One region of the Cupriavidus sp. JZ107 genome, then DNA from elsewhere that is predicted to be linked to it. Evidence: predicted binding sites of a transcription regulator. Region 1 holds the regulator's gene; the other holds the start of a gene.
What was found. The regulator NrdR, encoded in region 1, represses ribonucleotide reductase genes. The targets are predictions, from matches to a motif close to CACNANATNTNGTG.
Positions count from the first base shown of each region.

Region 2: M1D55_RS11790 (ribonucleoside-diphosphate reductase subunit alpha) is a predicted target of NrdR. The motif match lies at 2,824-2,837, and genes of this name have one in related genera.

Region 1 covers NZ_CP096481.1:2,628,617-2,636,318, reverse strand. Annotated here, with positions in the region: gene M1D55_RS21600 (riboflavin synthase) at 1-45, opposite strand, end outside; gene ribD (bifunctional diaminohydroxyphosphoribosylaminopyrimidine deaminase/5-amino-6-(5-phosphoribosylamino)uracil reductase RibD) at 129-1,247, opposite strand; gene M1D55_RS21590 (GspH/FimT family protein) at 1,441-2,028, opposite strand; gene M1D55_RS21585 (prepilin-type N-terminal cleavage/methylation domain-containing protein) at 2,010-2,468, opposite strand; gene M1D55_RS21580 (pilus assembly protein) at 2,465-3,202, opposite strand; gene M1D55_RS21575 (PilW family protein) at 3,196-4,125, opposite strand; gene M1D55_RS21570 (type IV pilus modification PilV family protein) at 4,200-4,673, opposite strand; gene nrdR (transcriptional regulator NrdR) at 4,822-5,286, opposite strand; gene glyA (serine hydroxymethyltransferase) at 5,359-6,606, opposite strand; ZMP/ZTP riboswitch at 6,835-6,936, opposite strand; gene ybgC (tol-pal system-associated acyl-CoA thioesterase) at 7,110-7,514, shown strand; gene tolQ (protein TolQ) at 7,511-7,702, shown strand, end outside.
Region 2 covers NZ_CP096481.1:476,831-484,532, forward strand. Annotated here, with positions in the region: gene ffh (signal recognition particle protein) at 1-493, opposite strand, end outside; gene M1D55_RS11775 (cytochrome C assembly family protein) at 742-1,701, shown strand; gene M1D55_RS11780 (PP0621 family protein) at 1,717-1,998, shown strand; gene ampD (1,6-anhydro-N-acetylmuramyl-L-alanine amidase AmpD) at 1,995-2,600, shown strand; gene M1D55_RS11790 (ribonucleoside-diphosphate reductase subunit alpha) at 3,105-6,044, shown strand; gene M1D55_RS11795 (ribonucleotide-diphosphate reductase subunit beta) at 6,183-7,382, shown strand; gene M1D55_RS11800 (DUF445 domain-containing protein) at 7,514-7,702, shown strand, end outside.

The DNA of each region.
Region 1 (7,702 bases):
CACGGAGTCGATGCGGCCGACGGCCGCCACAATGCCAGTAAACATGGTCTGGTCAGCAGGAATAGAAGGGATAGCGAAAGGGGGAAAGCGAAAGCGGCATGCTAGCAGCCCGAAGAAAGACGTGCCGCTCAGCCCGCCGGATGGCGGCGCGCGATCAGCCGCAGGTCGTCGCCGATCTGCCGCACGTCGTGCCAGCGGAAGGCCGGGGCATCCTGCAGCCGGGCCAGTGGCGGCAGGTTGAACATGCCCTGGGCGTCGCCGAGCAGCCGGGGCGCCAGATAGACCAGCAGTTCGTCGGCGCAGCCCTCGCGGATCAGCGACCCGTTCAGCTTGAAGCCGGCTTCGACATGCAGCTCGTTGATGCCGCGCCGGCCCAGTTCCTCGAGCATGCGGCGCAGCTCGACCTTGCCGTGCGCGTTGGGCAGTACCACCACTTCGGCGCCGCGCGCCTCCAGCGCCGTGCGGCGCGCGTGGTCATCGATCGCGCAGAACACCAGCACGGGCTTGGCGAACTCGCCGGTGTCCGGCGTCAGCATGCGCGCGTCCAGCGGCACCTCGAGGCGCGAGTCGATCAGCACGCGCTGCGGCTGGCGCGGCGTGTCGATGGCACGCACGGTCAGCTGCGGGTCGTCGTCGCGCACCGTGCCGATGCCGGTCAGGATCGCGCAGGCGCGCGCACGCCAGGCATGGCCGTCGTCGCGCGCGGCCTGGCCGGTGATCCACTGGCTGGTGCCGTCGTGCAGCGCGGTGCCGCCATCGAGCGAGGCCGCGACCTTGACGCGGACCCACGGCAGGCCGCGGGTCATCCGCGAGACGAAGCCGATGTTCAGATCGCGCGCCTCCTTCTCCAGCAGGCCGCAGCGCACGTCGATGCCGGCATCGCGCAGCCGCTGCAGGCCGCGTCCCGACACCGTGGGATTCGGATCTTCCATCGCCGCCACCACGCGCTTGATGCCGGCGCGCACCAGCGCATCGGCGCACGGCGGCGTGCGGCCGAAATGGCTGCACGGCTCCAGCGTGACGTAGGCGGTCGCGCCGGCGGGGTCGAAGCCGCGCGCCGCGGCGTTCTTCAGCGCCTGGATCTCCGCATGGTCCTGTCCCGCGGGCTGCGTATAGCCTTCGCCGATCACCTTGCCGCCCTTGGTCAGCACACAGCCCACGCGCGGATTCGGCGTGGTGATGAACATGCCGCGCGCGGCGAGCGCGAGGGCCTGCTGCATGGCGGCGTGATCGGTTTCGGAGAACATGAGTGGGCGGTTTCCTGCCGGTTGTCTTGACGGGCCTGACTGGCGTGATGGGTGGCGTATCGGTCGGGCGTATTGGTCGGGCGTATCGGTCGGGCGTATTGGTCGGGCGTATCGGTCGGGCGTATTGGTCTGGCGCACTTGGCTGGCGTGGACGGATCCGGCATGCCGGGCCGTGCTTCCGGGCCGGCGTGGCTCAGGGCCCGGCGTCGGTCCGGCTGTCGCAGTCGGCGTCCTGCCCGGGCGTACAGATGCGCAAGCGGCCCAGCGCGCCGAGCCTGACCTGACGCTGCGCATCGCCGCAGCGCAGGGTAAAGGTGGCCGCGTAGAAGCCGCCACGTTCCGACCGAGAGTATCCCACAGGCGCCAGCCGCAGCGCGCGGCTGCCGTCGGTGGCGCGCAGCGCGACGCGCAGGCAGGCGGCGCCGAGGGTCACCACCGACAGCGTCGGGGCCTCGCCGGTCTCATCGGCGTCGTTTGCTTCCACCGCCACGATACGCCAGCCGCGCGAGAAGTCGGCGATGCCTGGACGCGGCGCCAGCAGGACGGTGCCGCGCCTGGCCAGCGCGAACGCGCGCGCCGTCTCGATCGAGGCCGCCAGCAGGTCGGCGGCCACCCGGACCTGCTGGCGCTCCAGCGCATCGCGATACGACGGGTAGCCGGCGGCGGTCAGCAGTGCCGTCATCGCCAGCGCGGCCAGCGATTCGATCAGCGTGGTCCCCGTATTGTCCTGGCAGGCCCACCAGCGATCGCCGCGGCGCGCGCTCAGCACCCTTCGGGCCATGGTACCGGGCGCCCCGTGCCAGGCGGATTCATCAGCCACTCACCGGTGCTGCGCAGGATCAGCGTGCCGCAGTCGGGGTCGGGCCATTGCGGCACGGCATGCAGTTCGATGCAACGGTCGAGGTCGGCATCGCGCGGGCTGGCATCGATGCAGGCCAACGCCGCCAGACGGTATTGCGGGCGCGCCGGCGGTGCCGGTACCCACTGTGGCCAGCTTCCGGCGGGACGGTGCCCGCTGTCGTCGGCGAAGCTGCCGCGCGTCATCGCGTGGCGCTGCAGTTCGAGCATCGCCGCGATCAGCGCCGTGCGCGCCTGCGCGCGCCAGCTGCGCTGCAGGTGCCGATGCCAGCTGGCGGCTGCGATGCCGGCGACGATGGCGGCGATGGTGATCGCGACGAGCAGCTCGATCAGCGTGAAGGCGGCGGGGCGGGGTACCGTCATGGCGGATATGGCGGCACGAGTTCGCGCCAGCCGAGGCGTCGGATTCCGGCGCGTCCCGGCTGGCCTGCGGCTCCGTCGCGTGGAGACGGATCGATCCATTCGGTTTGCAGCACCACGCGGGCGGCCGGATCGCGGCCCTGGCCGAGTGCGGTGATCCGGTAGCGCCGCGCGGGCACGCCGGCGGGCGCCGATGCGCCGGTGTCCGATGCGCCGGTGTCTTTCTGCGGCAGGCGTTCGATCAGATAGCGCGGCACCGTGGTCGCGCCGGCCATCTCCGCAGGGATGACGGGCAGCGTCGCGCCGCTCTCCGTTCCGATCGGGATGCCGATGTCGTCGGCAGGCAGGCCCACCCCCATCCAGGCTCGCCACGGTGGCGGCTGGCCCACGGCGGCGCTGCACAGGCCGCGCTGTGCCTGCGTGCCGCAACGACCGGGCGCAGGCCATGTTGCGAAGCGATGGTCAGGCTGGGCCGATGCCGCGCTGGCGGCGGCGTCCGCCATTACCTTCGTGATGTCGCGCAGATTGCGCTCGCCGTCGATCAGCGCAAGCTCGGCGGCGCGGAACGCAATCTCGCGTTCGAGCCGCTGGCCGATCGCCTGATGTCCTGCCAGCAGCAGCACGAACAGCGCGCCCGCCAGGGCCATCGTCAGCGTCGACATCACGACCACGGAAATCAGCGTGATGGCGCCGCGTTGCGCTTGCCGAGACATCGCCTCGTCGTTGGCTTTCAACATGGCGACCCCGCGCGGAACGGCGCATTGCGCAGCCATACCGTGGTGGCGAAGACCCGCCGCGAAGCGTTGGGGCGCGAGCGCGGCCGGAACACGATATCGTCGCCCTGCTCGCCGGCCATGCGCGCCGGCAACAGTGGCAGCGGTAGCGGCGGCGGCAGCGCGGCGGTGGTGCCGACCCCGGTGCGCAGCACCAGCGCGATCTGCACGGCCAACACGCCGCACCACGCACCGGGTCCGGCCGCCGCAAGCTCGCTCGCGCGCAGGAAGGTGTCGACGCGGCCATCGCCATCGCGGTCGATGCCATAGCGCAGCTGCAGGGTCTCGACGCCGCGGGCCAGCGCCCCGGTGCTCCAGGTCCTGCCAGCGCTGCCGCCACCGCTGCCTCCATCGCCGCGCCCCGGGTAGCGGCACAGCAACTGCGGCTCGCCGTCGGCACCGTCGGCGACGTAAAGCAGATTGGCGGTCAGATAGTCGGCCGTTCGCGCCGACGACGCCGGCCTGGTTTCCGCAGGAACGGCCGCGATGGGGACGGGATATCCGCTGCAGTCGGTCAGATAGCGGTCCGGCAGCGCCGGATCGCCGGCCGGATGATCGCCGCCGAAGCGGATCAGCAGCGCATCGCTGCCGGCGACGCCGGGTTTGTCGCAAGCGAGCGTGCCGCCGAGCCTCGGTTGGCCGCAGTCGTCGCGGCCGCTCAGCGGCGCAGGCAGGGCAGTGGTCGGATCCGGATGCCAGCCCGCATGGCGCAGCAGCGCGGCAATCGCGTCGAGCAGGGCGGCGCCGCGCTGTTCGAGCTCGCGCTGCTCGGCGGCGATTGCGTAGGCGGAACGCACGGTCAGGAACACCATCGCCGCAGCGCCGGTCGCCAGCGTGCCGAGCAGCAGGCCGACCATCGCGTCGACCAGCGACGATCCGGCGGGCATACGCGCGGGCCGTGGTATCGCCGTGACTTGGGTCGAGGCCGATGCGGCCCGGCGCGGGCCAGGCACGATCGCGATCATGGCCGCAACCGCAGCGCGATCGCGCGCAACGCGATCCGGGGATGGGCGACACCGGTTTCGCCGCGCGGGCTGGGCGACGAAGGCAGGGGGCCGACCACCACGACGCGCTGGCCGGCCGGACAGTGCGACTGCGCCGCGTCGGTCGGCACCGACGCGCACCAGCGTGGCCGCGGCAGGCCGTCGGCATGCGCGACCGGGGGCAGCCTGGCGGGATCGGGCACGGCATCCGGCCCCGCCAGCCCGGCCAGTTCCGCGCCCTCGGCGGCGAGCCGCAGGGCTTGGCCGATCAGCAAGGGATCACGCCACCATTGCAGCGCGGTCGGGCCGAGCCGGGCCAGCGGCAGCAGGCCGATGCCGAGCACGGCCAGCGCGACCAGCGATTCGAGCAGCAGGTAGCCGCGGTGGGGCACGCGCCCGCGGTTGGAACGGTAGAGAACGGAAGGGGAAGCCGCCGAAGGGATCGCAACCATCGCTCTGGTCCTGTCGTGACAAGCGGGGACCAGATTAATCGTCAGCGGGCGGGGATCCGGTGTCGAATCGTGGAGGATTCGACAAGGTTTGCAACAGCGCAGGCCGCAACGGCAACCAGCAAGGCGCCGCTGCCCGTCATGCAGCGCCTCAGCGCTTGCCGTTGGGCGTGCTGACTTCGGCCAGCACGTCGGAGAACTCGGACACGTCCTCGAAGCTGCGATAGACCGAAGCGAATCGGATATAGGCGATCTTGTCGAGCTTGCGCAGCTCGCGCATCACCAGTTCGCCGACCTGGCTGCTGGGAATTTCCTTCTGTCCCAGCGCCAGCAGCTTTTCCTCGATGCGCGCGATCGCCTCGTCGATGGCCTCGGCCGATACCGGCCGCTTGCGCAGGGCCAGCCGCATCGAGTCCTTCAGCTTGCTGCGTGCGTAATCGACGCGGCTGCCGTTCTTCTTGACGATGGCCGGGAAGAACAGCTCGATCCGCTCATAGGTGGTGAAGCGCCGGTCGCAGGCCTCGCAACGGCGGCGCCGGCGCACGGTATCGCCTTCCTCGGACATGCGGGTGTCGAGCACCTGGGTATTGGAGTGACCGCAGAAGGGACATTTCATCGGACCACCTGGAGGCGGAGGTTGAGCGGCCGCGCGCCGCCCGGCAAGGCGGCGGCGCGCGGCGACGGCCGATCAGCCGTAGACCGGGAAGCGCTTGGTCAGCGCCGCGACCTGCTCGCGCACGCGCGCGATGTTGGCGGCGTCGTGCGGGTTGTCCAGCACGTCGGCGATCAGGTTGGCGACCTGGCGCGCTTCCTCTTCCTTGAAGCCGCGCGTGGTCATCGCCGGCGAGCCCAGGCGGATGCCCGAGGTCACGAACGGCTTTTCCGGATCGTTGGGGATCGCGTTCTTGTTGACCGTGATGTGCGCGTCGCCGAGGATCTTCTCGGCTTCCTTGCCGGTGATCTGCTTGGCGCGCAGGTCGACCAGCATCACGTGGCTCTCGGTGCGGCCCGAGACGATGCGCAGGCCGCGCGCGATCAGCGTGTCGGCCAGCGCCTGGGCGTTCTTGACGACCTGCTGCTGATAGGCCTTGAACTCCGGCGACAGCGCTTCCTTGAACGCGACCGCCTTGCCGGCGATCACATGCATCAGCGGGCCGCCCTGGATGCCGGGGAAGATCGCCGAGTTGATGGCCTTCTCATGCTCGGCCTTCATCAGGATCACGCCGCCGCGCGGGCCGCGCAGGCTCTTGTGCGTGGTGGTGGTGACGAAGTCCGCGTGCGGCACCGGGTTCGGGTAGACGCCCGCGGCGATCAGGCCCGCGTAGTGCGCCATGTCGACCATGAAATAGGCGCCGACCGACTTGGCCACCGCGGCGATGCGCTCGAAGTCGATGCGCAGCGAGAAGGCCGACGCGCCGGCGATGATCAGCTTCGGCTTCTTTTCCTGGGCCAGCTTTTCCAGCGCGCCGTAGTCGATGTCCTCGTCGGCGTTCAGGCCGTAGCTGACCACGTTGAACCACTTGCCGCTCATGTTCAGCGCCATGCCGTGGGTCAGGTGGCCGCCTTCGGCCAGGCTCATGCCCATGATGGTGTCGCCCGGCTTCAGAACGGCGAAGAACACACCCTGGTTGGCCTGCGAGCCGGAGTTCGGCTGCACGTTGGCGGCCTCGGCGCCGAACAGCTGCTTGACGCGGTCGATCGCCAGCTGCTCGACGACGTCGACATATTCGCAGCCGCCGTAGTAACGCTTGCCGGGATAGCCCTCGGCGTACTTGTTGGTCAGCTGCGAGCCCTGCGCGGCCATCACGGCCGGCGAAGTGTAGTTTTCGGAAGCGATCAGCTCGATATGGTCTTCCTGGCGCTGATTTTCCTGCTGGATGGCGGACCAGAGTTCGGGATCGATCTGGTCGATCGTGTAGCGGCTGCGTTCGAACATGGCGAAAACTCGTCTGTAGAAGGATCGGTGAAAACCGTGCAATGACGGCGGATGACCGAAGGATACGGGAACGGAACGACGGTAGGGCGCGCGGGGAAGACGCATGCGAACCGCGTCGCCGGCCTGGACGCGGGGCCCGGAGCTGGCGGCGCAGGGCGCACCCTGCTTCCCATTCGCTGGCCCAGGCGAGCGGCAGGCGCGGCGGCTATCGCAAGGGGCCGGAGCCGGGCATCGCGCCCTGGCATCGGACCGCTTCCGGTGGCGTGGCGCCAGAGATCTTGCGCTTCCTCGTGGTAGTACCCACTGACTTCGCCAGTCGCGCAAGGTGGAATGGTTGGCCGGAGTTTACGCGAGGCCCCGGCTCGCCGCAAGCCGGCCGGACCGCCTGGGTCAAGGCGCCGGCGGGCAGGCAGCGGCCGTTCGTCTGTAGGACGGTCCCGGCGTTGCGTTGTCGGACGCCGTGTGACACCGGGGCCGCGCCCGCGTCCGTTACAATCGCGGCCATGACGAATTTCGTATGGCCCCTGCGCGTCTACTGGGAAGACACCGACGCCGGCGGGGTGGTGTTCTACGCCAACTACCTCAAGTTTTTCGAACGCGCGCGCACCGAATGGCTGCGCTCGCTGGGTATCGAGCAGCAGGCCCTCGCCGACGAATCCGGCGTGGTCTTTGTCGTGCGCAGCACGGCGGTGGAATACAATGCGCCCGCCCGGCTGGACGATCTGCTGGAGATCCGCACCCGTATTGAACGGGTCGGGCCCGCCTCGGTCCAATTCGCCCAGGAAGCGTGGCGCGGGCCGCTGATGCTGGCCGCGGGCACGATCCGGGTGGGATGCGTGGACCGCAACAGCTTCCGCCCGGCCCCGATTCCCGCACCAGTCCTCGCAACCATCAAGACCGCTCGATGAATCCCGTGACCGTCACGCAAGACATGTCGATCCTTACGCTGGTGATGCACGCCAGCTTCCTGGCGCAGGCCGTGATGGCCTTGCTGGTCGTCATGTCCTTGTTCTCCTGGACCTATATTTTCCGCAAGCACATGGCGCTGCGCGCCGCGCGCACCCAGACCGAAGGCTTCGAGCGCGATTTCTGGGCG
Region 2 (7,702 bases), 1.3 Mb from region 1:
GGTCCGACACGGTCTTGAGCTGCGCGATCGCGGCGGGGCGGTAGACGTCGCACGAGACCGTCAGCACCTTCTTCTTCTTGTTTTCCTTCAGCCATTTGGCCAGCTTGCCGACCGTAGTGGTCTTGCCCGCGCCCTGCAGGCCGGCCATCAGGATGATCGCCGGCGGCTGCACCGCCAGGTTCAGCTCGGCCGCCTTGCCGGCCGCGCCGTCGGCCGCGACGGCTTCCTCGCCGCCGATCACCGCGGTCAGTTCGCGCTGCACCACGCCGACCAGCGCCTGGCCGGGCGTGAGGCTGCCGACCACTTCCTCGCCCAGCGCCTTTTCCTTGACGCGGGCCACGAACTCGCGCACCACCGGCAGCGCGACGTCGGCCTCCAGCATGGCCAGGCGAACCTCCCGCAACATCTCGGCGGTGTTGGCTTCGGTCAGGCGTGCCTCGCCGCGCATGGTCTTGACGACCCGCGCCAGGCGTTGAGTGAGATTGTCCAGCATGGCAGAAATCCGGAGGTGGGCTTTGTAGGGTTGCGGCGCGCCGCCGCGCTTGTCGGCCGGTGGCCGATCGCTGATCGACCATGCGGTGCGGGCCGTGGCGTGGCGGACGGGGGCCGATCGGGCGAATTCGCCGGGCGTCCATCGCGGCGCCGCCATCCGGCCTTGCCGCCGCGGGTCATTGCCGCCGGTCACCGCGGGTCAGTCACCGCCGTCGGTCACCGTAACAGGCGCTAGGGTAAACTGCGCGAATGGCGATTGTACTGTATGCCCTGACGGCACTCCTCTATTGCGCGCTGGCCTATCACGGCTGGGCGACGCGCCACGCCGGGCTGGCCACTAGCACGGCTGGCGGTCCGGGCCTCGGCGGCCAGCCGGGCTCGATGGTGCTGGTGCCGGGCCCCGCGCCGGGCGGCAGCGCCGAGGGGCAGCCTGCCTGGTGGCATCTGCTGATGGTGGCGGTGCTGGCCAGCCACGGCATGCTGCTGCACGAGACCATCTTTCCGGCCGACCGCATGGTGTTCGGCTTTGCCTTCGCGCTGTCGGCGATGCTGTGGCTGGGCGTCGGCATCTACTGGATCGAGAGCTTCTTCTTCTCGCTGGCGGGACTGGGCCTGGTCGTGATCCCGGTGGCGATGCTGGCCAGCCTGATGCCGCTCGCCTTCCCCGGCGCGCAGATCCTCGGCTATGCCGCGCGGCCGCTGTTCAAGCTGCATTTCATCATCGCCAACGTCGCCTACGGGCTGTTCACGCTGGCGGCCTTCCACGCCTTCCTGATGCTGCTGGTCGAGCGCCGGCTGCATGGTTTCAATCGCGGCCACGGCGTACACGTGCCGGGCGGCGCGATGGCCGCCGGCGCGCCGCAGCAGGCCGGCTGGCTGGGCCGCTGGCTCGACCTGCTGCCGCCGCTGCTGACGCTCGAGAAGCTGCTGTTCCGCTTGATCGCGGCCGGCTTCGTGCTGCTGACGATGACGATCGCCTCGGGGCTGCTGTTCTCCGAGGAGCTGTTCGGGCGGGTCTTCCGCTTCGACCACAAGACCGTGTTCGCGCTGGTCTCGTGGGTGATGTTCGCCGGCATCCTGGCGGGCCGGCGGTTCTACGGCTGGCGTGGCCGCGTGGCGCTGCGCTGGGTCATCGCCTCGTTCTGCATCCTGCTGCTGGCCTACGTCGGCAGCCGCTTCGTGATCGAAGTGATTCTGCATCGCCTCTGAAGCAAGGCATCGTCGATGGCACGTCTGTTCCTGTTGCTGGCGGTCCTGCTGGCCATATTCTGGTGGCTCGGCAGCCGCGTGCGCGCTCGGCGCGCCGATCCCCCGCCGGCCGATGCCGCTCCCGACGCGAATCGCCGGGCGCAGGAGCCGATCGTGCCGTGCGCCCACTGCGGCGTGCATCTGCCGCGCAGCGAGGCGATCGCCTATCAGGGCCTGCACTACTGCCGTGCCGGTCATCTCCCTGAAGCTCAGCAGCGATCTGGCGACCGCGGCGGCGACCCCGGCGGTTCCCCATGACCGCGCCGCTTCCGCCCCTGCTGCGGCTCGACGGCGCTGGCTGGGTCGAGGGCGCGCGCCGGGTGCCGTCGCCGAACTTCGATCCGCGCCCGCCCGGCATGCCGGTCGATCTGCTGGTGATCCACAACATCAGCCTGCCGCCCGGCGAATTCGGCAGCGACGATATCGAGGCGCTGTTCCTGAACCGGCTCGATCCGGCGCGCCATCCGTTCTTCGCCACCATCCACGAGGTCCGCGTGTCGGCGCATTTCCTAGTGCGGCGCAGCGGCGAGCTGCTGCAGTTCGTCTCGTGCGCCGAGCGCGCCTGGCATGCCGGCCAGTCGGCCTTCTTCGGGCGCGAGCGCTGCAACGACTTCTCGATCGGCATCGAGCTCGAAGGCTGCGACACGCTGCCGTTCGAGCCGGCCCAGTACGACACCGCGGCCGCGCTGTCGCGGCTGCTGGTGCGGGCCTATCCGATCGCGGCCGTGGCCGGCCACAGCGATATCGCCCCCGGCCGCAAGACCGACCCCGGTCCGTGCTTTGACTGGCCGCGCTTTGCGCAGGCCGCGGGACTCGCGCCGGCGATGCTGCCGTACCGTTGCGGCGGCGCCGCGGCCTAGCCGAAAACCCCGCGCCGGCGCGGGGCTATCGGAAGCGTGGCGCTAATCAAAAAAAATTCTTTCGTCGGTGCGCCAGCCGACAAAACGGCCGCAACCCTTGAGCCGCTTGGTCTGGCGGGGAGCCGGGGTGCCGGCGTGACGCCGGACCGGCCCGCGGACGCGCTTGTCAAGACTGGTCAACGCGATTCATTTCACTATACTTAGTCCAGCTTTTCGTCATGACCACTATATCTAGTGGTGCTTTCGGGGAGCCGACCTAGGCGTGCAGCGTCCGCCACGGGCTCGGCAGGTTGCCTTCGCGCCACGCGCGGCGGGCGTTTCCAGCCGGCCCCCAGCATGCGGCACCGGCGCGCCACACGGTCGGCACGTCACAAGAGCCCTCCACGGGAATGCAGCAAGGCAGTAATCCGGCACGGCATCGCCGCGCATGGGATGTCTCTTTTTGCGCATTTTCCAGGGGCTCTTTGTCGTTGATAACACTGGTCACAAAAACAGGAGTGCTACATGCAGACGGCCCAACAAGACATCGCCGGCAACGCCGGTATCGCCGCCGTGGCGCAGCCGAGCCCCGCCGCTGAGAACGCCGCTGGCAACTACCAGGATTACAAGATCATCCGCCGCAACGGCGCGGTGGTCGCTTTCGAGCCGAGCAAGATCTCGGTGGCGATGACCAAGGCCTTCCTCGCCGTCAACGGCGGGCAGGGCGCCGCTTCCGCGCGCGTGCGCGAGCTGGTCGAGCAGCTGACCCAGAACGTGGTGCGCGCGCTGCTGCGCAGCCGCCCGAACGGCGGCACCTTCCACATCGAGGATGTGCAGGATCACGTCGAACTGGCGCTGATGCGCTCGGGCGAACATGAAGTGGCGCGCGCCTACGTGCTCTACCGCGAGAAGCGCAACCAGGAGCGCGGCCAGGCCAATGCCCAGGCCGTCGCCCGCGTGGCGCAGACCGTGGCCAACTTCAACGTCACCGACGGCGGCGTGACGCGTCCGCTGGATCTGGTCGCGCTGCACGCGCTGATCGACACCGCCTGCGCCGGCCTGGGCGAAGGCGTCGATGCCGAGCCGATCCTGAAGGAAACGGTCAAGAACCTGTACGACGGCGTGCCGATGAGCCAGGTCTACGACTCGGCCATCCTCGCCGCGCGCACGCTGATCGAAAAGGACCCGGCCTACAGCCAGGTCACCGCCCGCATCCTGCTGCACACGATCCGCAAGGAAATCCTCGGCGAGGAAGTGACCCAGGCCGAGATGGGCAGTCGCTACGCCGAGTACTTCCCCAAGTTCATCGCCCGCGGCATCGAGGCCGAACTGCTCGACGAGAAGCTGGCGACCTTCGACCTGGCGCGCCTGGGCGCGGCGCTGGACGCCTCGCGCGACTTCCAGTTCAACTACCTGGGCCTGCAGACGCTGTACGACCGCTACTTCCTGCACGTCGACGAGACCCGCATCGAGATGCCGCAGGCCTTCTTCATGCGCGTCGCGATGGGCCTGGCGCTGAACGAGACCGACCGTGAAGGCCGTGCGATCGAGTTCTACAACCTGCTGTCGTCGTTCGACTTCATGTCGTCGACGCCGACGCTGTTCAACTCGGGCACCCGCCGCTCGCAGCTGTCCTCGTGCTACCTGACCACGATCTCCGACGATCTGGAAGGCATCTACGAGGGCCTGAAGGAGAACGCGCTGCTGTCGAAGTTCGCCGGCGGCCTGGGCAACGACTGGACCAACGTGCGCGCACTGGGCTCGCACATCAAGGGCACCAACGGCAAGTCGCAAGGCGTGGTGCCGTTCCTGAAGGTGGTCAACGACACCGCCGTGGCGGTCAACCAGGGCGGCAAGCGCAAGGGCGCGGTCTGCGCCTACCTGGAGACCTGGCACCTGGACATCGAGGAATTCCTCGAGCTGCGCAAGAACACCGGCGACGACCGCCGCCGCACGCACGACATGAACACCGCGAACTGGATTCCGGACCTGTTCATGAAGCGCGTGATGGAGAACGGCGAGTGGACGCTGTTCTCGCCGTCGACCTGCCCGGACCTGCACGACAAGGTCGGCAAGGAATTCGAGAAGGCCTACCTCGGTTACGAGGAGAAGGTGGCGCGCGGCGAGCTGAAGCTGTTCAAGAAGATCCCCGCGATGCAGCTGTGGCGCAAGATGCTGGGCATGCTGTTCGAGACCGGCCATCCGTGGATCACCTTCAAGGATCCGTGCAACATCCGCAGCCCGCAGCAGCATGTCGGCGTGGTCCACAGCTCGAACCTGTGCACCGAGATCACGCTGAACACCAACGACAGCGAAATCGCGGTCTGCAACCTGGGTTCGGTCAACCTGGTCGCGCACCTGAAGCAGCAGGCCGACGGCAGCCACGCGCTCGACCACGCCAAGCTCGAGAAGACCATCCGCACCGCGATGCGCATGCTCGACAACGTGATCGACATCAACTACTACGCGGTCGACAAGGCACGCAATTCGAACCTGCGCCACCGTCCGGTCGGCATGGGCATCATGGGCTTCCAGGACTGCCTGCACGTGCTGCGCGTGCCGTACGCCAGCGACGCCGCGGTGCAGTTCGCCGACACCTCGATGGAGGCGGTCTGCTACTACGCCTACCAGGCCTCGACCGAGCTGGCCGAGGAGCGCGGCCGCTACAGCACCTATCAGGGTTCGCTGTGGGATCGCGGCATCCTGCCGCAGGATTCGCTGAAGCTGCTGGCCGAGGAGCGCGGCGGCTACCTCGAGGTCGACCAGTCGTCGACGATGGATTGGGACAAGCTGCGTGCCCGCATCAAGCAGCACGGCATGCGCAACTCGAACTGCATCGCGATCGCGCCGACCGCGACGATCTCGAACATCATCGGCGTGTCGGCCTGCATCGAGCCGACCTTCCAGAACCTGTACGTCAAGTCGAACCTGTCGGGCGAGTTCACCGTGGTCAACGACTACCTGGTGCGCGACCTGAAGGCACGCGGCCTGTGGGACGAGGTGATGGTCGCCGACCTGAAGTACTTCGACGGCTCGCTCGCCCGCATCGACCGCATTCCGCAGGACCTGCGCGACCTGTACGCGACCGCGTTCGAGGTCGAGCCGACCTGGCTGGTGGAGGCCGCCAGCCGCCGCCAGAAGTGGATCGACCAGGCCCAGTCGCTGAACATCTACATGGCCGGCGCCTCGGGCAAGAAGCTGGACGATACCTACAAGCTGGCGTGGATCCGCGGCCTGAAGACGACCTACTACCTGCGCACCATCGCCGCCACGCACGTCGAGAAGTCGACCGTGTCGCGCGGCTCGCTGAACGCGGTGTCCTCGGGCGCCGGCGCCGGCGGTGCCTCGGCCTCGTCGATCGACCAGGTGGCCGCCTCGGCCCCGGCGATGCCGGAAGCCGAAGGCGCGGTCTGCACGATGCGCCCGGGCGATCCGGGGTTCGACGAGTGCGAAGCCTGCCAATAACGGCAATGCCGGCACGCGGCGCCACGCAGCGCGCGTGCCGGTCCTGATACTGGCAACCGATCCGGACCCGATGGCCCGCGCCGCGCGCGGTGGCCCCGGGGGCCGGCTCACCAGAGCGTTACACGGAGAACCAACACCATGCTGAGCTGGGACGACGACGTTCAAGCCAATCCGCAGGCTGCCCCGCAGCCCGCGCCTCAACCCGCCCTGCAACCGGCGATCGCCACCGCCGACCAGCAGGGCGTGCTGCCGCCCGCTGCGACGCAGCCGGGCGCCGGCATCCTCGGCAACAACCCGAACGCTGCGGCCGCGCAGAGCACGCGCCGCGTCAACGCCGCCGACAAGCGCGTGATCAACGGCGCCACCGACGTCAACCAGCTGGTGCCGTTCAAGTACAAGTGGGCCTGGGAGAAGTACCTGGCCGGCTGCGCCAACCACTGGATGCCGCAGGAAATCAACATGTCGCGCGACATCGCGCTGTGGAAGGACCCGAACGGCCTGACCGAGGACGAGCGCCGCATCATCAAGCGCAACCTGGGCTTCTTCGTCACCGCCGATTCGCTGGCCGCCAACAACATCGTGCTGGGCACCTACCGGCAGATCACCGCGCCCGAGTGCCGCCAGTACCTGCTGCGCCAGGCCTTCGAAGAGGCCATCCACACGCACGCCTACCAGTACATCGTCGAGTCGCTGGGGCTGAACGAGGCCGAGATCTTCAACGCCTATCACGAGGTGCCGTCGATCCGCGACAAGGACGAGTTCCTGATCCCGTTCATCGACACGCTGACCGATCCGTCGTTCAAGACCGGCACGCCGGAGAACGACCAGAAGCTGCTGAAGTCGCTGATCGTGTTCGCCTGCATCATGGAAGGCCTGTTCTTCTATGTCGGCTTCACGCAGATCCTGGCGATGGGCCGGCAGAACAAGATGACCGGCGCGGCCGAGCAGTACCAGTACATCCTGCGCGACGAGTCGCTGCACTGCAATTTCGGCATCGACCTGATCAACCAGATCAAGCTCGAGAACCCGCATCTGTGGACCGCCGAGTTCAAGGAAGAGATCGTCGGCCTGTTCAGGAAGGCGGTCGACCTCGAATACCGCTACGCCGAGGACACGATGCCGCGCGGCGTGCTGGGCCTGAACGCGCCGATGTTCAAGAGCTATCTGCGCTTCATCTGCAATCGCCGCTGCCAGCAGATCGGCCTCGACGCGCTGTTCCCGAACGAGGAAAACCCGTTCCCGTGGATGAGCGAGATGATCGACCTGAAGAAGGAGCGCAACTTCTTCGAGACGCGCGTGATCGAATACCAGACGGGTGGCGCGCTGTCCTGGGATTGAGGCAAGGTTGCACCGGCCGGCGGCGTGAAGCCGGCGGCCGGCAGCGACAGCATCGGTAAAGAGTGGGACGTTTCGGCCGAAACGTCCCATTTTTTTTACGCCGCCGGCTTCGCGCGGCGCAAGGAGACGCCATGCAGCAGGGCAGGAACGCCGGCAGGGAAGCCGAACTCAAGCGCATGCAATCGGTGGCGCTGGCATGCGTCGGCGTGGCGGCGGCGGTGTTCGTCGCCACGCTGTTCCTGCCTGCCACGTTCTGGGTCCGGCTGCTCCGGGCCGGTGCCGAGGCGGCGATGGTCGGCGGCCTGGCGGACTGGTTCGCG